2 regions of the Halomonas sp. BC2 genome follow, and region 1 is predicted to be linked to the other one. Evidence: predicted binding sites of a transcription regulator. Region 1 holds the regulator's gene; the other holds the start of a gene.
The links. Region 1 encodes sigma-54, which starts transcription at its own class of promoters, with help from an activator protein. Its sites were predicted from a motif close to TGGCACNNNNNTTGCTNT; they were not measured.
Positions count from the first base shown of each region.

Region 2: B7L71_RS02680 (aminomethyltransferase family protein) is a predicted target of sigma-54. The motif match lies at 2,093-2,110, and genes of this name have one in related genera.

Region 1 covers NZ_LFGT01000009.1:178,584-196,350, reverse strand. Annotated here, with positions in the region: gene B7L71_RS07330 (Do family serine endopeptidase) at 1-599, shown strand, start outside; gene hisD (histidinol dehydrogenase) at 617-1,936, opposite strand; gene hisG (ATP phosphoribosyltransferase) at 1,950-2,603, opposite strand; gene murA (UDP-N-acetylglucosamine 1-carboxyvinyltransferase) at 2,633-3,895, opposite strand; gene B7L71_RS07310 (BolA family protein) at 3,906-4,157, opposite strand; gene B7L71_RS07305 (STAS domain-containing protein) at 4,292-4,624, opposite strand; gene B7L71_RS07300 (MlaC/ttg2D family ABC transporter substrate-binding protein) at 4,621-5,229, opposite strand; gene mlaD (outer membrane lipid asymmetry maintenance protein MlaD) at 5,313-5,777, opposite strand; gene mlaE (lipid asymmetry maintenance ABC transporter permease subunit MlaE) at 5,791-6,594, opposite strand; gene B7L71_RS07285 (ABC transporter ATP-binding protein) at 6,595-7,416, opposite strand; gene B7L71_RS07280 (KpsF/GutQ family sugar-phosphate isomerase) at 7,648-8,634, shown strand; gene B7L71_RS07275 (KdsC family phosphatase) at 8,669-9,211, shown strand; gene lptC (LPS export ABC transporter periplasmic protein LptC) at 9,212-9,796, shown strand; gene lptA (lipopolysaccharide transport periplasmic protein LptA) at 9,793-10,296, shown strand; gene lptB (LPS export ABC transporter ATP-binding protein) at 10,318-11,064, shown strand; gene B7L71_RS07255 (RNA polymerase factor sigma-54) at 11,170-12,585, shown strand; gene hpf (ribosome hibernation-promoting factor, HPF/YfiA family) at 12,683-12,991, shown strand; gene ptsN (PTS IIA-like nitrogen regulatory protein PtsN) at 12,996-13,463, shown strand; gene rapZ (RNase adapter RapZ) at 13,533-14,465, shown strand; gene B7L71_RS07235 (HPr family phosphocarrier protein) at 14,491-14,760, shown strand; gene pmbA (metalloprotease PmbA) at 14,767-16,107, opposite strand; gene yjgA (ribosome biogenesis factor YjgA) at 16,204-16,725, shown strand; gene tldD (metalloprotease TldD) at 16,761-17,767, opposite strand, start outside.
Region 2 covers NZ_LFGT01000004.1:9,026-13,559, reverse strand. Annotated here, with positions in the region: gene B7L71_RS02690 (class II glutamine amidotransferase) at 1-297, opposite strand, end outside; gene glnT (type III glutamate--ammonia ligase) at 378-1,712, opposite strand; gene B7L71_RS02680 (aminomethyltransferase family protein) at 2,214-3,347, shown strand; gene purU (formyltetrahydrofolate deformylase) at 3,495-4,361, shown strand; gene folD (bifunctional methylenetetrahydrofolate dehydrogenase/methenyltetrahydrofolate cyclohydrolase FolD) at 4,358-4,534, shown strand, end outside.

The DNA of each region.
Region 1 (17,767 bases):
GCCAGACAGTGACCATGGGCATTATTAGCGCCACGGGGCGCAGCCACCTGGGGTTGAATGCCTATGAAGATTTCATCCAAACCGACGCGGCCATCAACCCGGGCAACTCAGGCGGAGCACTGGTCAACCCTGACGGTTCACTGGTAGGCATCAATACGGCGATCTTTTCACGCTCGGGAGGCTCACAGGGAATAGGCTTCGCCATTCCGGCCAACCTTGCCCACAGCATCCTTGACGAACTGGTCACCCGGGGACGGGTGATTCGCGGCTGGCTGGGCATCGAGGCTCAGGCGCTATCGCGGGAACTGGCCGCCTCGTTTGGGTTACGCACTCCCCAAGGCCTCATCGTGGCTGGCGTGGTCAGCGGCGGCCCTGCAGCGGAAGCAGGTCTTCAGCCTGGCGATGTGCTGCTCTCCATCGATGATCAGGTGATCATGGATGCACGCGCCACCATGAGCGAGATTGCCTCCATCCCACCGGGCACCAGGCTACCGCTGACCATCGTGCGCAGCGGTGAGCGCATGGAGGTCACCCTGGAAGTGGGCGAGCGCCCCGTGCCCACCAATGCGACGTCCGAAGATCGGCAGAGCGGCTCCTGAAGCCGCTCCCCCATACCTTACTTGCTGCGAATACGATACTCGGCCGAGCGTGCATGGGCCGTCAGGTATTCGCCTCGGGCGAGGACCGACGCCACTTTGCCCAGTTCGGACGCTCCTTCAGGAGAGCAGTGAATGATCGAAGAGCGCTTCTGGAAGTCATAAACCCCCAGCGGTGACGAGAAGCGCGCCGTGCCGGACGTCGGCAGTACGTGATTGGGGCCCGCGCAGTAGTCACCCAGGGCCTCCGACGTATGACGCCCCATGAAGATGGCGCCTGCATGGCGGATCTCCTCTAGCCACGCCTCGGGCTCGGCCACGGAAAGCTCCAGGTGCTCCGGCGCTATGCGGTTGATCATCTCGACGGCGTCGGCCGGGTGCTGACAGAGAATCAGCGCCCCCCGGCGCTTGAGCGAAGCACGCGCAATCTCCTCGCGCTCCAGCGTAGGCAGCAGTCGTTCGATGGAAGCCGCGACGGCATCCAGGTGCTCGGCGTGCCAACTGACCAGAATCGCCTGGGCATCTTCATCATGCTCAGCCTGGGAGAACAGATCCATGGCCAACCAATCAGGGTCGGTCTGCCCATCGGAGACCACCATGATTTCTGACGGCCCGGCAATCATGTCGATACCTACCTGCCCGAAGACCGCACGCTTGGCGGTGGCCACGTAAATATTGCCGGGGCCCACGATCTTGTCGACACGGGGTACGCTCTGGGTGCCATAAGCCAAGGCTGCAACTGCCTGCGCCCCACCGATGGTGAAGACATGATCGACACCGGCCAGGTGTGCCGCCGCCAGCACCAGATCGTTCAGCACACCGTCAGGGGTCGGCACCACCATGACGATCTCACGCACGCCAGCCACGTGGGCGGGTATCGCATTCATCAGCACCGAAGAAGGATAGGCCGCCTTGCCGCCCGGCACATAGATACCAGCGCGGTCCAGTGGCGTCACCTTTTGTCCCAGCACCGTGCCATCGGCCTCTTGATACTGCCAGGACTCCGGCTTCTGCCGCTCGTGGTAACGACGAATGCGCTCCGCTGCCACGGCCAGCGCTTCACGCTGTTCCGACGGCAGCCCCTCATACGCTGTTTTCAACTGCTCGGGCGACAGGCGCAATTGCTCCATGGAGTCGACGGCCAGCCGATCGAAGCGGTTGGTGGCATCGATGACGGCCTGATCACCGCGCTGTTTGACGTCCGCCAGTATTTCATCGACACGGGCCTGCACGGCGCTATCGGACACGCCCTCCCAGTCCAGCAGCGCATCCAGCTGACGGTGGAAGCCCGGCTCAGTGGTAGAGAGCCGAGCAATGGTGGCAGTGGTTGTCTCACTCATGGCGAACCTCGTGTCATTCGGCAGGCAGCAATTGACGTTGCTTTACGGCACTTTCCAAACGCGCCAGTAGCGGTTTGATACGATCATGCTTCATGGTCATGGCCGCCTTGTTAACTACCAGGCGGGTGCTGATATGGGCAATCAACTCCCTCGGCTCCATGCCGTTGGCACGCAGCGTATTGCCGGTATCGACGATATCGACGATCTCGTCGGCGAGGTTCATCAACGGCGCCAGCTCCATGGCGCCGTACAGCTTGATCACCTCTGCCTGAATGCCCTGCTCGGCGTAGTAGCGGCGCGCCACGTTGACGAATTTGGTCGCTACCCGGCGACGGGCTCGCGCCGGGGGCTGCCCGGTCACGCCTGCCGTCATCAGCTTGCAGCGGGCAATGTCCAGATCCAGCGGCTCGTACAGCCCCTCGGCACCATGCTCCAGCAGTACATCCTTGCCCGCCACGCCCACGTCGGCGGCCCCCAACTGTACATAGGTCGGTACATCGGTGGCGCGAATGATGACCAGCTTCACATCCGGCAGGTTGGTATCGAACAGCAGCTTGCGACTCTTGCTCAAATCTTCTGCGGGCGTAATGCCCGCATCTGCCAACAGCGGCAGCGTTTCGTCCAGAATACGCCCTTTCGAGAGGGCCAGGATCAATTGCTTACTCATGGTGTAAGGCCAATGGTTGGTCACATGGCTTAGCCGGGGATGCGACGAATCTTCGCCCCCAGCAGCTGAAGTTTTTCCTCGATGCATTCATAGCCGCGATCAATATGGTAGATGCGGTCTACCAGCGTCTCGCCTTCGGCCATCATGGCCGCGATCACCAGAGACGCCGAGGCGCGCAAGTCCGTGGCCATGACCGGCGCACCGGACAGTTTGTCGACGCCCTTGATGAGGGCAGCGTTGCCCTCCAGCACGATATTGGCCCCCATGCGATTGAGCTCTTGCACGTGCATGAAACGGTTTTCGAAGATCGTCTCCACCACGCGAGAGTGCCCTTCTGCCACCGCATTCATGGCCACGAACTGCGCCTGCATGTCGGTGGGAAATGCCGGGTAAGGCGCGGTACGAATATTGACGGCCTTGGGGCGCTTGCCATGCATATCCAGCGCGATCCAGTCGTCACCACTGGTGATCTCGGCACCGGCCTCTTCCAGCTTGGCCAGCACTGCCTCGAGGATATCGGCACGAGTACGCTTGACCTTGACGCGCCCACCGGTCATGGCAGCCGCCACCAGAAACGTTCCGGTTTCGATACGGTCCGGCATCACATCGTGTTCACAGCCGTGCAGGGAAGGCACCCCATCGATGATGATGGTATCGGTGCCATGCCCCTTGATCTTCGCGCCCATCTTGATCAGACACTCGGCAAGGTCCACGACCTCGGGCTCACGGGCAGCATTTTCAAGAACGGTACGGCCATCGGCCAGGGTCGCGGCCATCAGCAGGTTCTCGGTGCCCGTCACGGTCACCGTATCGAAGAAGATCGTGGCCCCCTTGAGGCGACCCTCTACGCGCGCACGAATATAGCCCGCTTCCACGTGGATTTCGGCACCCATGGCCTCGAGGCCACGCAGGTGCAGATCCACCGGCCGCGAGCCAATGGCACACCCACCAGGCAGCGAAACATCGGCTTTGCCGAAGTGCGCCAGCAACGGGCCCAGCACCAGAATCGAGGCGCGCATTTTCTTGACAAGCTCGTAAGGCGCATGGCACTGGGTCACTTGAGAGCCGTCCAACTGAATGCTCAGCTTCTCGCCCATGACGGGCTCGACGCCCATCCGGCCCAACAGCTCCAGCGTCGTGGTGATATCCTGCAAATGCGGCAAATTGCCGATCACCACGGGGCCATCGGCCAACAGGCTGGCACACAGAATGGGCAGCGCTGCGTTCTTGGCACCACTGGCCCACACTTCTCCGTCAACGCAACCGTTGCCGGTAATAATCAGCTTATCCATGGGCAGGCCGTTACTCAGCACTTTGCGATGCAGTTTGCCACTGCGTCGGGGTAAACGTTTTGATGCTGATAGCGTGGAGGGCACCGGACGCGATTTCATCACTCAGTGCGGCATAGACCAGCTGCTGACGCTTCACTGGTGAGAGACCTTCAAAGGCTTCGCCAACCGCAATCACCTGAAAATTGCAGCCTTCACCCTGGATGTGAAACTCACACCCATCGATGCGGGATTCAAGCAGTGCTTTGACCTCGTTGGGTTGCATAAGCCAGGAAACTCCTTTGGGGTCGAAAAGAATGTGCGGAAAAGCCACATGATAAAGAAAAGCATCACACTTGGCGATGTTGGCAGCATGACGGATAGAAGAAAGCAGCCCGCAGGCTGCTTTATGGAGAAGGATTACTGCACGGGGCTGTGCTGAGCTATCAAGGGCTCCAGCTCTGCCAGCGTCGCCAGACGCTGGAGCGGCGGCGATAGCACGATCGCGCTCACCGGCAACTGCCTGGCTTGGCTGGCTCGCAGCCACTCGAACATCACGCTCAAGGCAGCGCTACTGGCACCATCGACACCGCTGAAGTCGAACTGAACCGACGTGGCTCGGGTGGTTCGCAGCCAGCTCACTCCTGCCGCCGCCACATCGGCGGCGGCGTTCATGCTCAAGTCACCGGACACCACCAACCCATCCGGTTGCTCGGCCAGCGAGACATTCGGGCGGTCGAGCAGCGTGCTCACGCATCGCCCCCTTTCTCCAGCTCTTCGACGCCGATGTCCGGCGACCAGCCACGAATGACCGCATCGTAATCGCGATTGTTTTCACGCATGGCCTGATCGAACTGATTGCGGAACGTGAGGCCCAGGTTGATGCCATTGACGATCACGTTGACCACACGCCACTCACCATTGGCCAGCCGCAGGCTATAGGTAACCGGGTAGACCTGGCCGTTGTTGGCCACCACTTCCATATCGACGCTGGCTTGATCTTCATGACGCTGGGCACGCTGCTGACTCAACACACGCAGCTCATCGTAGTCGAAAGTCACCAGACCTCGGGTGTAGGTATCGATCAGCGTCTGGCGGAAGACATCCGCAAAGCGGCTGCGCTGCTCTGGCGTAGCGTTGCGGAAGTAACTGCCCATGACGCTGGCGCCGATGTAACGGAAATCGGCAATATCATCCAGGCTATCGTTGACCAGTGCCTTCAGCTCATCGAGGTTATTGGCGTAATAGTCTTCACGCCCGTCGATTTGCGCCATGAACTCGTCGATGTTGTTGCGAATCATCTGTTCGGGCGATTGAGATTGCGCCTTGGCCAAGGCAGGCAAGGCCATCAACAGCATGGCAAGGGCAACCCACCGGGAAAAATCACTGTCATTTTCTGCATCATTACACCTCTGTAATCTGGCACCATCACCATTGACGCTTAGTTGCTGACCATATTGGACACGAACTGCTGAATAAGTTCTTCCAACACCAGCGCGGATTGCGTATCGCGAATCGTGTCACCATCCTGTAGCACCTCCGGGGCGCCGCCCACACTCAAACCAATGTACTGCTCGCCCAGCAGCCCCGCCGTCAGAATGGCCGCCGTGGTATCCTGGGAAAGCTGGCCTTCCAGGTCACTGTTCAGGCTTAGCACTACGCGGGCGTCGTACCACTCCCGGTCCAGCTCGATGGCCTCGACACGTCCAACGGTCACGCCCGCCATGGTGACGCGGGCACGCGGCTTGAGGCCGCCGATATTGGAGAAGTTGGCTTCCAGGCGGAACGTGTCAGACGCGCCCGAAAGCGTCAAACCGCTGACTCTCAGCCCCAGAAAGACCAGGCCGATGATCCCCGCCAACATGAACAGACCAACGCCAAACTCCATGGTTTTACTGCGCTTCATGACACCACCCCAACTATTGAAGGCCGCCGAACATGACGGCGGTTAAAACGAAATCCAGCCCCAGCACCGCCAACGATGAGTACACCACCGTGCGGGTGGTCGCCCGAGAAATGCCTTCGGACGTGGGAATCAGATCATAGCCCTGGAACACGGCGATCCAGGTCACCACCAGGGCAAACACCAGGCTCTTGATCATGCCGTTACCGACATCGTTGATGAACGAGACGCTGGACTGCATGTTGCTCCAGTAGGAACCTTCGAAAACGCCCAGCCACTCGACGCCCACCAGATAGCCGCCCCAGATACCCACCACACTGAATCCCACGGTGAGAATCGGCAGCGCCACGAACCCGGCCCAAAGCCTCGGGGCCACTACGCGACGCAGCGGGTCGACGCCAATCATTTCCATGCTGGTCAACTGTTCGGTGGCCTTCATCAAACCAATTTCGGCGGTCAACGCCGAACCAGCCCGCCCTGCAAAAAGCAGCGCTGCCACCACCGGCGCCAGCTCCCGCAGCAACGACAGCGCCACCATCTGCCCCAATGCCTGCTCGGCACCAAAGTCCACCAGAATGGTGTAGCCCTGAAGCGCCAGCACCATGCCGATGAACAGCCCGGACACCAGCACGATGGCCAGAGAAAGCACGCCGACAAAATGCATTTGACGAAGCCACAGAGCCCACCCTTCACGGGAGGGCACGCCCACCGCCGACTGCGCCAGAAAAACGGCCGCGCGCCCCAGCGCTTCCACCATCTCGCATCCCTTGCGCCCCAATCGCGTGATGGGCGCTACCCACTGTAAGAGTCTTGACTGCATTTACCCTGCCCCGCTTGCTGGATCGTGACCGAGAATGTCTCGGTAAAGGGTGTTGCCAGGATAGTGAAACGGCACAGGGCCGTCCGGCTCACCATGCATGAACTGACTGACTCTGGGGTCCTCGTTGACATCCAGTGACGCCGGCGTGCCATGCGCCACCACCTGGCCATCGGCGATCAGGTAGAGATAGTCGGCAATGCTCAAGGTCTCCTTGATGTCATGGGAAACCACTACAGAGGTCAGCGACATGGCCTGGTTCAAGCGCTTGATAAGCTGCACCAGTACGCCCATGGAAATAGGGTCCTGGCCCACAAAGGGCTCATCATAGAGAATCAGCTCCGGGTCCAGCGCCACGGCCCGTGCCAGCGCCACCCGGCGGGCCATGCCCCCTGAAAGCTCGGCGGGCGACAGATGACGCGCGCCGCGCAGGCCCACGGCCTGCAGCTTCATCAACACCAGATCTCGAATCATGGTATCGGGCAGGTCGGTATGCACGCGTAGTGGAAAAGCCACGTTCTCGAAGACATCCAGATCGGAAAACAGCGCGCCACTCTGAAACAGCATGCCCATTCGTTTGCGCAGCGCAAACAGCGCCTTGCGAGACAGCCGATGCACATCCTGCCCATCGATCAGCACGCGCCCCCGATCAGGCACCAGCTGCCCACCGATCAATTTCAACAGGGTGGTCTTGCCGGTTCCGCTGGGCCCCATGATGGCAGTGACTTTGCCACGCGGAATGCTCATGCTCACGCCACGAAAGATATCGTGGTCGCCGCGGGAAAAGTACACATCTTCCACCTGGATAAAGGGCATATCCGTCATGGGCATCACACCCCTCGCTCGCTCGCCAGTGCAGGCCTTTCAGACCCACCCCGGCGGTTTAAAAAACAGTGTTTTCGAAATATTATCGAACATCGTATCCTAACGCTACCCACAGGAACAGCCACGCGCACCTGGCCTGCTGCCCAGCGCCTGCCCGCAGTTTGGCTAAAAGCCGCCGCAAGGTGTTATTCTTGAAGGCTATCAACCGTGATGACGAGAACGAGACCGACCATGCCCCAATCTCCCACCCCACCCAGCTTACTGCGTGAAAGCGCGCTGCGGACACTGCAGATAGAGCAAGCGGCCATTGGTGGTTTGCAAGCCAAGCTGGACGAGAGCTTCGACCGCGCCTGCCAGCTGATCCTGGCTTGCAAGGGTCGTGTGGTGGTGACCGGCATGGGCAAATCCGGCCATATCGCCGGCAAGCTGGCAGCCACCCTGGCCAGTACCGGCACGCCCGCGTTCTTCGTTCACCCCGGCGAAGCCAGCCACGGCGACCTCGGCATGATTACCCGGGGCGATGTGGTGCTGGCCCTGTCGAACTCGGGTGAAACCGCCGAAGTCACCGCCCTGCTGCCGCTGCTCAAGCGCCTGGGAACCCCCTTGATCAGCATGACGGGGCGCCCGGACTCCACCCTGGCACGCCATGCCGAGGCCCACCTGGACAGCGGCGTAGAGCGAGAAGCCTGCCCTCTGGATCTGGCCCCCACCAGCTCGACGACGGCAGCGCTTGCGCTGGGTGACGCGCTGGCCGTCGCACTGCTGGAAGCACGTGGCTTCACAGCCGAAGACTTCGCCCTGTCACACCCCGGCGGCAGCCTGGGCAAACGCCTGCTGCTAAGGGTACGCGACCTGATGCACGACGGCGCGCGGCTGCCTCGGGTGGCGCTGGGCAGCCCGCTGCGCGATGCCCTGCTGGAAATTACGCGCCAGGGGCTCGGCTTTACCTGTGTCATCGACAATGAGGGTCGGCTTGCCGGGGTCTATACCGACGGCGACCTGCGCCGCACGCTGGACCAGTTTCACGACCTGCGCGACGTCAAGGTAGACGACGTCATGACGCGGCCCGGCAAACGCATCGGCCCCGACGTCCTGGCGGCCGAAGCCGTGCGTATAATGGAAGATAGTCGTATCACGGCGCTGGCCGTGGTCGATGAACAGCAGCGCCCGATTGGCGCGCTGCACATGCATGACCTGCTGGCAAGCGGCGTTATCTAACCCATGATCCAATGATGGATGATACGGAGGCTCTATGGCCCTACCTGACGCACTTTTAGATCGTATACGCCGTGTAAAACTGCTGGCCCTGGACGTGGACGGCGTGCTGACCGATGGTCGCCTTTACTTCCAGGCCGACGGCGTCGAAATCAAGGCCTTTCATACCCAGGATGGCCACGGCTTGAAGCTGCTCAAGCGCGTCGGCATCCATGTCGCGCTGATTACCGGCCGTGACTCGCCCATGGTGAGCCAGCGCGCCGCAGCGCTGGGCATCAGCCATGTTCATCAAGGCTGTGAAGACAAGCTCGCCACCCTGCGTGGGCTCTGCCAGCGGCTCGGTATCACCCTGGAGCAGGTCGCCTTCTGCGGCGATGACCTCCCGGACCTGGCGCCGATCAAACGCTCGGGCATCGGCATCACCGTCCCCAACGCACCGGACTACATGCATACCCACGCCGACTGGATTACCGACCGTCTGGGCGGACATGGCGCCGTTCGCGAAATTTGCGACACGCTGCTGACCAGCCAGGGGCACTGGGACGCCGTGCTCGACACTTACCTACACGGCTCCACCTGAATGGGCATCAGGGTGAAAAAGCGCGTCTGGCTGACGGGGCTGGTCATCACCCTGGGGGGACTGCTGGTTTGGCTGGACCCCCGCGCGCCCCAGCAGCGCGAGGTAGATCCTGAGGCCCAGGCCCAAGAGCCCGGACACGTGCTGGAAAATGCCGAAATCACCCTGTTCGGTGAAGACGGCACGCTTCAGCAATCCTTGGTGGCACCGCGTCTGGTACATACCCCGCAGGCGGCCATGACCCACGTCACGTCACCACGCGCCACCCTGTTCGACAGCGAGCAGCGTGAATGGCTGGCCATTGCCGACACCGGCACCTTGAACATGGACTCCCAGGCGCTGACCCTGGCCGGATCCGCGCGCCTGCTGGCGCCGGACGAAGGCTGGCAGCTGGATACCGACCTGCTGCACTATGATGGACTGGAGCGTCATGCCTGGAGCGACACCCCTGTGGTGCTGCAGCAGCCACCTCAACGCATCGAAGCCTCACGCATGGATGTCTGGCTGGACGACAGCCGTGTCAGTTTGATCGATAACGTGCGCGGCGTGCATCCGCCCGCCCCCCAATCTTCTCAGGAGTCGCCATGAACGCCCTGCTTCGTACGGCACTGTTCGCCCTTGCCGTTCCCATGGTGGTAGGCGTACTGCCTGCCGCCGCTCAACAACAGGCCCCCGTTGAAGTGGAAGCCGACCGCCTGGACCTGGACCAACGTGCGGGCACGGCGGTCTATACCGGCAACGTCGACATTCGCCAAGGTGAAATGCAGCTGCGCGGAGAGCGTGTCGAAATTCATCGCAACGAGGCGGGCGAGCTCTCCCGGGCCGTCGCCACGGGCGAGCGTGCCTACCTGCGCAACCAGCTGGAAGACCAGACGACGCCCATGGAAGGCTGGGCGCGGCGCATCGTCTACCATGTGTCCGAGCGGCGTGTAGAGCTGATCGACCAGGCCGAACTGACCCAGCAAGGGGATCGCTTCCAGGGTGGACGGCTCGAATACTTCATTGACCGCGGGGTGGTCCAAGCACGCTCCGATGTCAGCGGCAGCGCACCGCAACGCATCCGCATGACCTTACAGCCCGAGCAATAGAGAGAGCCCCTCGTGACAGCCATCAGCCCCGACACTGCAGCGGTCAAGACGCTCCATGCACAGCATCTGGCCAAGAGTTACAAGCGCCGCCGCGTGGTCAAGGATATCAACCTGGAAATTGCCCAAGGCAGTGTCGTTGGCCTGCTAGGCCCCAACGGCGCAGGCAAGACCACCTCGTTCTACATGATCGTCGGCCTGGTGAAGGCCGATGCTGGCAAAGTGGGCATCGACGATCTCGACCTGACCCGGGCGCCGATGCATGAGCGTGCCCTGGCAGGCATCGGCTACCTGCCTCAGGAAGCATCGATCTTTCGCAAACTGTCGGTGGCCGACAATATCATGGCCATTCTGGAAACGCGTCGTGAGCTGGACCGCAGCAGCCGAGAAGCCAAGCTCGAATCTCTGCTGGAAGATTTTCACATCACCCACATTCGCGACAACCTGGGCATGAGCCTCTCGGGCGGCGAGCGGCGGCGGGTGGAAATCGCTCGCTCGCTGGCCACCGAACCTGCCTTCATTCTGCTGGATGAACCATTTGCCGGCGTCGACCCCATTTCCGTGGGCGATATCAAATCGATCATACGCGCCCTCAAGAAGCGTCATATTGGCGTCCTCATCACCGACCACAACGTGCGTGAAACTCTGGATATCTGCGATATTGCCTACATTGTTGGCGACGGACACATCATCGCCAGTGGAAACCCCCAGGAAATCCTCAATAACCAGAAGGTACGCGACGTCTATCTGGGCGCCGACTTCCGGCTTTAAACAATGGCCCACGAAGACATTTTATTTAGTGGCATGCTTATTGCACTTGCACCAAACGGAGACTCGCTCTAGGGTGGAGCTTTCTGATTAACGAGTGGTTCTCAGATGGTCATGAAAGCTTCTCTTCAACTGCGCATCGGCACACAGCTGACCATGACACCTCAGCTGCAGCAGGCCATTGCGCTGCTTCAGCTATCGACGCTGGACCTTCGTCAAGAAATTCAGCAGGCGCTGGATGCCAACCCCATGCTCGAGCAGGAAGATGAGTTTGGCGAACAGGCCGTCAGCGAGCCTCAGGAAGCCGAGTGGGCAGACAGCATCCCCAGCGAGCTTTCCGTAGACAGCGACTGGTCCGACACGTATCAGGACATGGGGAGCATGGGCGGCAGCAGCGAAGGCCCGGACTTCGAGCGTCAGGCGGCGGGGCAGAGCCTGCACGGTCACCTGCTTTGGCAATTGGCCATGACCGACTTCTCCTCCCGTGAACATGCCATCGCCGAAAGCCTCATCGATGCGCTGGATGCCAACGGCTACCTGACCCAGCCTCTCAACGACATTCGCGAGGGGCTCAAGGCACAAGGCCACGACGGCCTGAGCCAGCGCGAGGTCGAAAACACCCTGCTGCGCCTTCAGCAGTTCGAACCCACCGGAGTATTTGCCCGTGACCTGCGGGAGTGCCTGATGCTGCAGCTGGCCTCGCTGCCCGAAGACACCCCGCTGCTGATGCCTGCCAAACGCCTGGTACGCCAGTTTCTCGAAGCCCTTGGCAAGGACGACATGCGCTTGCTGAAGCGACGCCTGAGCCTCGACGACGAGCAGTTGGACGATGTCATCCGTTTAATTCGCAGCCTTGACCCCAGGCCTGGAAGCGCCTATGGCATCACCGACGACAGCTATGTCACGCCAGATCTGGTGGTACGCCACGATCACGAGGGCTGGCACCTGGAACTCAACCCGGAAGCGCTGCCCCGACTGCGTATTCAGCCCGACTACGCCAGCCTGATCAAACGCGCCGACAAGAGCCAGGACAACCAGTTTCTGAAAGAGCATCTCCAGGAGGCTCGCTGGCTGATCAAAAGCCTTTCGAGCCGCAACGACACCCTGCTGCGCGTGGGGCGCGAGATCATTGCTCGGCAGATCGGCTTTCTGGAGCATGGCGAAGAAGCCATGAAACCACTGATTCTGGCCGATATCGCCGAAGCGGTGGAGATGCATGAATCGACCATCTCGCGGGTCACTACCCAGAAATACATTCATACCCCGCGCGGGGTGTTCGAGCTCAAGTACTTCTTCTCCAGCCAAGTCAGCGGCCAGGAAGGTGGCGACAGCCATTCCAGCACGGCCATTCGAGCACGCATCAAGAAACTGATTCAGGACGAGCCTCCGGGCAAGCCACTCTCCGACAGCCGTCTGGTCACCCTGCTGGAAGCGGGCGGCATCACCGTGGCCCGCCGCACCGTGGCCAAGTACCGTGAGTCGATGGGTATACCTTCGTCGAGTGAGCGCCGTCGTTTACGCTAGTTAAACGCTCTCGCCCAACAAACTCTCGACGAGGGCTTTGCAATGGCCCAAAAAGGGTTACAATCGAAGTACAGTCCGATGGATAAGGAGCACGTCAATGCAAGTAAACATCACTGGTCATCACGTTGAACTGACTGACGCCTTGCGTGACTACGTAAACGAAAAGCTGGAACGCGTTGAGCGTCACTACGACAACATCACGACCGTCCAGGTCACCTTATCTGTCGAAAAGGAGCGCCAGCAAGCGGCTTGCACGCTGCATGCCGCAGGAGCAGACCTGCATGCGGAAGCGCAGGATAATGACATGTACGCGGCCATTGACGCCCTGGCGGACAAAATCGACCGTCAGCTGGTAAAACACAAGGAAAAAGCACAAGCCCGCGCCCAAGGCGCTGGCGTGCGTTAAACCGATGACGTTGGAAACCATACTCCCCCCGGAGCGCGTGCTGTACGACGTGCCCGGGGGCAGCAAAAAAAGGGTGCTGGAGTTTTTCAGCACCTTTATCGCTCAGAACACGCCCAGCCTGGACAGTCAGGAAGTCTTCAGTCGCCTGATTGGCCGTGAACGGCTGGGCAGCACTGGTATCGGCAATGGCGTAGCCATCCCCCATGCACGCAGTCCTCACTGCAGCACGCCCATTGCTGGCTTTCTCAAGCTAGCCGAGCCCGTCGACTTCGATGCCATCGATGGTGACCCCGTCGATCTGGTGTTCGTGCTGCTGGTACCCGAAGAAGCCGATGATACGCATTTGGCGCTATTGGGTCAGGTCGCCACCATCATGAACGACGCAGCCACACGCCAGCAATTGCGCAATGTCAGCAGCCAGCGTGAACTGCTGACGCTGTTGACCGACAAGATTCGCGAGCAGGCTGCCTAGCGCAGCCTTTGCTGGGCAGCAAGGCCGTCGGTAACCCCCTATTCCTTCTCAAGCCAAGAGAGATGCGCTATGCAGCTGGTGATCATTAGCGGCCGTTCAGGGTCCGGTAAGTCCATCGCCCTACAGGCGCTGGAAGATCTTGGCTATTACGCCATCGACAACCTGCCTGCCATGCTGCTGGGCTCGCTGGTCGATGAACTGCGTCAACAGGGGGGGCGTACTCATTTGGCCGTCAGCATCGATGCGCGCAACTTGCCTACTGCACTGGAACAGTTGCCTGCTCTGCTGGAAGAACTACGCCAGCGTCAGATCCGTTTTCAGGTCATCTACCTGACCACGGACGCTCGCATTCTGCTGGAGCGCTACTCGGCTACCCGTCGGCGCCACCCGCTGACGCGGGATAGCGACATGACCCTGGAAGAGGCCATCAACAAGGAAGAAGAAACCCTGCTCGAGATTCGGGACCTGGCTGACCTGCTGATCGACACGTCGCGTCTTTCGGTACACGACCTACGCCGCCGCATCACCGATCAGGTTGCTCATCAGCGGCGTGACCAGTTGACCCTGACGTTCGAATCTTTCGGCTACAAACGGGGCGTACCCATGGATGCCGATATCGTGTTCGACGTGCGCTGCCTGCCCAACCCCTATTGGGACCCCAGCTTGCGGCAGTTCACCGGACGCGACGCCAACATCAAGGCCTTCTTGAGCGGCTACCCCATCGTCGATGACATGCGTGACGATATTCATGCCTGGCTGGAGAAATGGCTACCTGCTTACCAAAGCAGTCAACGCAGCTATATGACCGTGGCCATTGGCTGTACCGGCGGACAGCATCGCTCTGTCTACATGGTCGAGCAATTAGCGCAATCGCTGGTCAAGCACACTGGCGCTATTCAGCTCAGACACCGGGAATTGGGCTTGCAGTACACGCTGAGCGAATTACCCGCTACCGTCGATGCCGTTTCTTCCACCCCTCCCAGCGACACGACGTCGCCCTGATATCACTCGGCAAAAAGGAACCAGAGTGCCTGAAAGAACCTTAACGCTGACCAACCAACGCGGCCTTCATGCCCGCGCCGCCACCAAACTGGTCAAGTGCGGCCAGCAGTTTTCAGCCCGCATTCACGTGTACAAACAGCAGCAAAAGGCCGATGCGGCCAACATCATGTCGCTGCTGATGCTGGCGGCCCCCTGCGGTACGTCACTCACCATTACCGCAGAAGGTGAAGACGCCGACCAGGCCCTCGATGCCATCCAGGCCCTGTTCGACGCCCGCTTCGACGAGGATCAGTAACCCTCGTCAGCTGCCCGCCACCGTCATGGCGTCCACCAGCCAGCTGCCGGTATGAATGCTGCCACGCGTATCGGTATCATCGCCAATCCCCATCAGGCCAGCGAACATGGTGTTGAGATTGCTGGCAATGGTGAACTCTTCGATGGGGTACTGTACCTCGCCATTCTCCACCCAGAAACCGGCCGCACCGCGAGAGTAGTCACCCGTCACAGCATTGACCCCCTGCCCCATCAGCTCGGTGACCCAAATACCCCGCCCCATCTGCTGCAACAGCTCGTGACGCGGTGTCAGCGGGGCCAACAGACGCAGGTTACGCGCTCCGCCAGCGTTCCCCGTCGACTGCATACCCAGGCGACGCGCGCTGTAGGCAGACAGCATGTAGCTGGCGATCCTGCCCTGCTCGATGAAACGGTTATCTCGGGTCTGCACACCCTCGGCGTCGAAGGGCGAGCTGGCCGTGGCGCCGACTTCCATGGGGCGCTCCTCCAGCCCCATCCACTCCGGGAAAAGCGGGCTGCCCAGGCGATCACACAAGAACGATGCTTCACGATATAACGCCCCGCCCGCCAACGCGCCCATCAGGTGGCCTACCAGGCCTGCGGCCAGGGTTGGGTCGAACAGCACGGGAAACGTACCGGTGGGCGGCTTGCGCGCACCCAGCCGCCGCAGGGTGCGTGCGGCCGCTTCGCGCCCGACGTCCTCCGGGTCACGCAGATGTACGGGATTGCGTGCCGACGTGTAGTCATAGTCGCGCTGCATACCCTTGTCATCCTGGGCGATCAGCATGCAGGACAGCGAATGGCTGCTGCCCTTTTGGGTACCTAGAAAGCCATGGCTATTGGCGTAGACCCGCACGCCCTCGCCACTGGACAACGAGGCACCTTCGGACTGGTGAATACCGTCCACGCTGCGCCCGGCCTGTTCACAGCGCAGCGCCAGCTCGATGGCTTGCTCGGTCGAGAGCGCCCACGGGTGGTGCACCTTGAGATCCGGCAACCGGGTCGCCATCAGCGCAGCGTCTGCCAACCCGGCAGCAGGGTCTTCGCCGGTATAGCGCGCAATTGCCAAGGCCTTTTCCACCGTGGCGCGCAGCGAGGCGCTGCTGGCATCCGTGGAGGAGGCGCTCCCCTTGCGCTGGCCAACGTAGACCGTAATGGCGATTCCCTGGTCACGGGAAAGCTCGACGGTCTCGACCTCGCCGAGCCGTACGCTGACGCCCACCCCCTGGTCGACACTGGCGCCTACTTCAGCGGCATCGGCGCCCAGCGTTTTCGCCAGGCCAAGGGCTTCTTCCGCCCGCTGCGCCAGTAGCGCCTGTTGCGCTGCTGCATCAAATGCCTGTGCCATGTGGTCTCCTTTTCGCCTCAATTGCATTGGCGAATCAATGTTATGGTCGCAGCCTGATATAATGCTGCCGACGAATCCAAATCAGTGAGTGTCTGTATGCCTAAGCAACGCCCCGAGCCCCTCGATATTGACGAGCAGGAAGAGCGTCCCAGTAAATCCCAGCTCAAGCGTGAAATGCATGCTCTTCAGGCGCTTGGCGAAACCTTGATTGCCATGAAACCCGCCGAACGAGCGCGCTTTCCGCTGTCTGACGACATGTTGCGGGCCATCGAGGAAACCTCGCGCATCCGCTCCCATGAAGGCCGCCGCCGCCACATGCAGTACGTGGGCAAGTTGATCCGCAAGGAGGATCTAGCCGCCATCCAGGGGGTATTCGATGCCATCGAGCAAGAGAAAGAGCAGCGCGACCATGCCTTTCATCGACTGGAAAAATGGCGTGATCGGCTGGTCGACGAGGGTGACGACGCCGTCGACCTGTTCCTTGCCGACTACCCCGATGCCGACCGCCAGACCCTGCGTCAGCTGGTGCGTAACGCCCGCAAGGAGCGTGAGCAAGGTAAACCGCCGACCAGCGCGCGCAAGCTGTTCAAGCACTTGCGCGATACGCTGGCGCTCTGACCCCCACACCAACGATGACGAGCTGCGCTGTCTGACTAGCCGGATTGCGTGCCACCGACGGTCAGCTCGTCCAGCTTGAGGGTGGGCTGCCCAACGCCTACCGGCACGCCCTGGCCCTCCTTGCCGCATACCCCAATCCCGGTATCCATGGCCAGGTCATGGCCAATCATGGACACTCGTCCCATCGCCTCAGGGCCATTGCCGATCAGCGTGGCGCCCTTGACTGGCGAGGTGATACGGCCATCTTCGATCAGGTAGGCTTCGCTGGCTGAAAACACGAACTTGCCCGACGTGATATCTACCTGCCCGCCACCGAAGCTGACCGCGTAAAGGCCGCGCTTGACGCTCTTGATGATGTCTTCCGGCGCATCTTGCCCGGCCAGCATCACCGTGTTGGTCATACGTGGCATCGGCAGGTGGGCAAAGGACTCACGCCGCGCGTTCCCGGTTGGCGCCATGTTCATCAATCGCGCGTTCAGCTTGTCCTGCATGTAGCCGGTGAGAATGCCATCCTCGATCAGAGGGGTGTACTGGCCCGGCGTGCCCTCGTCATCGACGCTGAGCGCCCCGCGGCTATCCATGACCGTGGCATCGTCTACCACAGTGACGCCCTTGGCCGCCACGCGCTGGCCCATTCGCCCGGCGAAGGCCGAGCTGCCCTTGCGATTGAAGTCACCCTCCAGGCCGTGCCCGACCGCCTCGTGCAAGAGGATGCCAGGCCATCCAGCGCCAAGCACCACGGGCATCTGTCCAGCAGGTGCATCCACCGCTTCCAGGTTGACAAGCGCCTGACGCACGGCCTCTTGGGCATAGCGCTCGGCCACCCCCTCATCGCGCAGGCGAGCCATGGAGTAGCGCCCACCGCCACCGGCGCTACCCCGCTCCCGACGGCCATTCTTGGCCGCGATCACGCTGACATTGAAACGTACCAGCGGTCGCACGTCCGCCGCCAGGGTACCGTCGCTAGCGCGCACCAGCACGACTTCGTAGGTGCCGGACAGCGAGGCACTGACCTGGCTGATGCTGGGGTCGGCAGCGCGCG
Region 2 (4,534 bases), on a different contig from region 1:
CAGCACGCGGCTTTCTTCTTCGGCTATCTTGAACACCCCCACGTTGGCATTCTGAAACCATGACGCCAGGCTGCCGAAGGCGGTTTGCAGCCTGTCGGCGAACGCCTGCCAATCGTAATCGGCATTATCACATTGCAGGGTCAGCTTGACGCCATCATCATATTCGTCGCCATACACCGCAAAACCGGCACTGTCCGGCCCACGGTCTGTCATGGCAATAAGCATCGGCTCAAACAGCTCACCCAAGCGGCTTTCCAGCTGCGGGTTTTTCAGATAAAGCCCGACAATTCCACACATAGCATTACCTCGATAGATTCACGCTGAGGCGTCATGGGCGCCTAAGCACGCAAAGGAACTTATGAAAAAATAAAATGACGTTAGAAAAACTCTACATAGCGCTGAACTTCCCATTCACATACCTGGCGGCTGTACTCTTTCCACTCCTCACGCTTGACCTTGATAAACTCGCCAACGATCTCGGCGCCCATGCCATCGCGCAGATGGGTATCCGCTTCCAGGGCATCAATCGCCTCTTTAAGCGACTGCGGCAGAATCTCGATGCCTTGCGCTTGGCACTGCTCTGGCGTGAGCTCGTAAAGGTTGATGTTTTGCGCCTTGCCGGGGTCCAGCTTGCGCTCGATGCCATCCATTCCCGCCGCAATCAGGGCGGCGTGAACCAGATAAGGGTTGCAGCCAGCATCGGGGAGACGGAATTCAAGACGGCCATAAGGCACGCGCACCATGGCCGAACGGTTGTTATCACCATAGGCAATGAATACCGGTGCCCAGGTCGCCCCGCTCGCCGAACCGCCGGCCACCAGGCGTTTGTAGGAATTCACCGTTGGGGCAGCAAAGGCACATAGCGCCGGGGCGTGATGAAGTAACCCGCCCAGAAAATGGTAAGCCGTCGTCGACAGGCCAAGATGCTGGGGGTCGCTGTCATCGCCAAAGACGTTATTGCCGTCTTTATCAGCAATGGAAAGATGGATATGCATGCCGTTGCCAGGCCGATCAGCATGCGGCTTGGGCATAAAGGAACACACCATGCCAAGCTCGTTGGCGATTTCACCGGCAGCCATGCGCACAAAGGTAAAGCGGTCAGCAGAGGTCAGGGCGTCACTGAAGGTGTAATTGATCTCGAACTGGCCGTTGGCATCTTCGTGATCAATTTGGTAGATATCAAAGTCCACCGCCTGAAGCGCTTCGACCAACCTTTCCAGAAACTCGCGTGAGCGCGACAAGCCTTTATAGTCGTAGCAGGGCTTGGCCAGCGTATCGCTCTCATCAACCGGCAACAGCTCACCGGACGCTCCCCGCTTGAACAAGGAAAACTCAGGCTCCAGGCCGGTGTTCAACGTCCAGCCCAGCTCGTTTAGCCGCTCTAACTGACGCATCATGACAACGCGGCTGTCCAGCGCGTGCGGGGCATCATTGACGTAACCGCAGCACGCCATGCGAGCGTAGTGTTTCTGCCACGGCACCAACGACAACGAGTTCAAATCACCTTTGGCCATAAAATCCGGCCCATGGGGCTGCATGCCAAGGCCCGACACCGCAAAGCCAGCGAACCCCGCGCCTTTCTCAACGACATCCATCAGGCAGTTAGCCGGCACTGACTTGGTTTTGGCCGCACCGTGTATATCCACGAACTGGGCCAGCAGATAACGGATGTCATGCTCTTTGATCAACTCAACAGCAGCTTCTGGAGACATACTCAACCCTCTTAAAAATTCTTTTCAAGAAACTATATTTCCCAAAAAGAAAGGCACATAGCATGCCAGAATGTCTCGTCGACCGTTAAAAAACCTCCTCAAATACCTACAAAACACTGATTTAAATGAAATAAATATTTAATTCAGGATTTCAAGAAAGCATTTCCCATCTTTTCTCCTATTGGTTTCTGTGCCTTGACCGCGCCATAACGGTGCAAATTTGCCAAAAAGCGCACCCATAAAGAACAAATGACACGCATATAAAAACCTGGAGGAAAATATGGCGAATATATCGACCTAAAAATTCAAAAAATAAGTAACTGTTTTTTATATGAAATAAACCTGTGTCTCATGCATTTTCTGTATGCACTGACACGTCATGGCAAGCTTATTGCTTCACTGCAAGGAAATATAATTTCTTTTAAAGAATCCATAAAGGGCGACAGCCACTTCTGGTTTCTTTTGGAAAACCTGCCCTAACCGACTGGAAGGAGAATTGATATGACAACGTTATGGCGTACTTCTGCCCTTGCCGAACGCCACCATGCACTCGGTGCGACACTGGAAGACTGGAACGGCATGGGGACTGCGTTTCGTTACGCGGGAGCGGATACCGCCGATCACCACGCCGCCATTCGCACCCAAGCAGGCTTGATGGATGTCTCTGGTCTGAAAAAGATCCATTGCGTTGGCCCGCATGCCAAAGTGCTGCTAGACCATGCCACCACGCGGGATATGTCAAAGCTTTACCCGGGAAAATCTGTCTATGCCACCATGCTCAACGAGGCTGGCAAGTTCGTGGATGATTGCATTGTCTACTGCCTGGCGCCGAATGCGTACTTGGTGGTGCATGGCACCGGTCTGGGCCAGGAAATGCTCACTCTAGGTGCCTTGGGTCGTAACGTCAGCCTGATGTTTGACGATGATCTTCACGACTTGTCACTGCAAGGGCCATTGGCCGTCGACTTTCTTGAAAAGCATGTTGAGAGTATTCGCGACCTGCGTTACTTCCACCATTTGCAGACCCGCCTGTTTGGCTTTGATGTGATGATTTCACGCACCGGCTATACCGGTGAGCGCGGCTATGAGATTTTTTGCAAGGCCAAGGATGCTCCCTCTGTGTGGGACGAAATCCTCGACAAGGGTGCCCCCATGGGCATCGTGCCATGCGGTTTCGAGACACTCGATTGGCTACGCGTGGAAAGTAACCTGCTGTTCTATCCCGTTGATAACTCCGAGACATACCCCTTCCCCGACCAGCCCGCCGGCGACACGCTATGGGAGCTGGGGCTGGACTTCACCGTATCCAAGGACAAGACCGAGTTCCGGGGGGCAGGCGAACACTTCCGCCTCAAGGGCAAGGAGCGCTTCAAGATCTTTGGTGTATTGATTGACAGCGAGGAGGCGGCAAGCGCTGGGGACACCCTCTGGGCAGATAACAAGCAGGTCGGCATTGTTACCGAAGGCATGTTTTCAAGGCTTAGTGGCCGCTCCATGGCACTGGCGCGCCTTGATGTTCCTTATGCCGAGCACGGTGTGCCGTTGGAAATACGTGGCAGCCTGCAAGCCACTGCCAGCAGCCATAGCTTGCCTTTTGATGACCCTGACAAACAAAAGCGCATTGCCAAAGGCTAGATGAAACGATCAATAAAAAGGAAAATCCATATCGACAAAAGCCAAATATGAAGTCAATCTATTACATAGAGATATATTTGGCTTTAAATCGATAAATTTCTTATTTTTTATTTATATTTAAAATTTTAAATTTATATAGGAAAAAAAATGAAGGATTCTTGTGACAGTTACATCATCCGCGTTTCTTGCCCGGCTACCTCCGGCATCATTTCGGCGGTGACCTCGTTTTTGAGCGAGCATGACTGCTATATCAGTGAACTGGCCCAATACGATGATGAAGAGCTGCAAAACTTCTTTCTGCGTGCCAAGTTTCGCTTCAATGAAGGCGTGAGTGGGGATATCGAGACATTGCGTGATGAATTTGCCGCCATCGCCAAGGACTTTGAGATGGAGTGGCAGATTTACAGCAGTTCCAAACCCATGCGCGTTTTGCTGATGGTCAGCAAGTTCGATCACTGCCTGAGCGATTTGATGTATCGCCAGGCGCAAGGTGAGCTAGACATGGAAATCACCGCCATCGTCTCGAACCATCGCGACCTTCGCCCCATGGCCGAGCGCGAAGGCATCCGCTTTGTTTACCTGCCGGTCACTAAAGAGACCAAGGCCAAGCAGGAAGCCGCGCTGATGGATATCGTCGAAGAGACCGGTACCGAGCTTGTCGTGCTGGCACGTTATATGCAGATTCTGTCTGACAACCTGTGCCGCCAACTGTCCGGGCGCGCCATCAATATTCACCACTCCTTCTTACCGGGGTTCAAGGGGGCCAAGCCTTATCATCAGGCACATACGCGAGGCGTCAAACTGATTGGTGCCACCGCGCACTACGTGACCTCTGACCTTGATGAAGGCCCGATTATCGATCAGGAAGTTCAGCGCGTTAACCATACCTATCGCCCTGAAGACCTGGTCGCCGTGGGACGTAACACGGAAACCATCGCGCTTTCCCGTGCGGTCAAGTATCACCTGGAGCACCGCATCTTCCTTGATCAGAACAAAACGGTGATTTTCCAATGACCCTCACGACACAAACATCTGCCGCCTTGATTGACGGCAAAGCCTGGGCCGAGCGGGTACTGGTTGAAGTCGCCGACAGCGTGGCGCAACTGGAAGCGGAAGGCACCACACCAGGGCTTGCTGTGGTGTTGATCGGTGAAGATGCCGCCAGCCAGGTATATGTGCGCAACAAG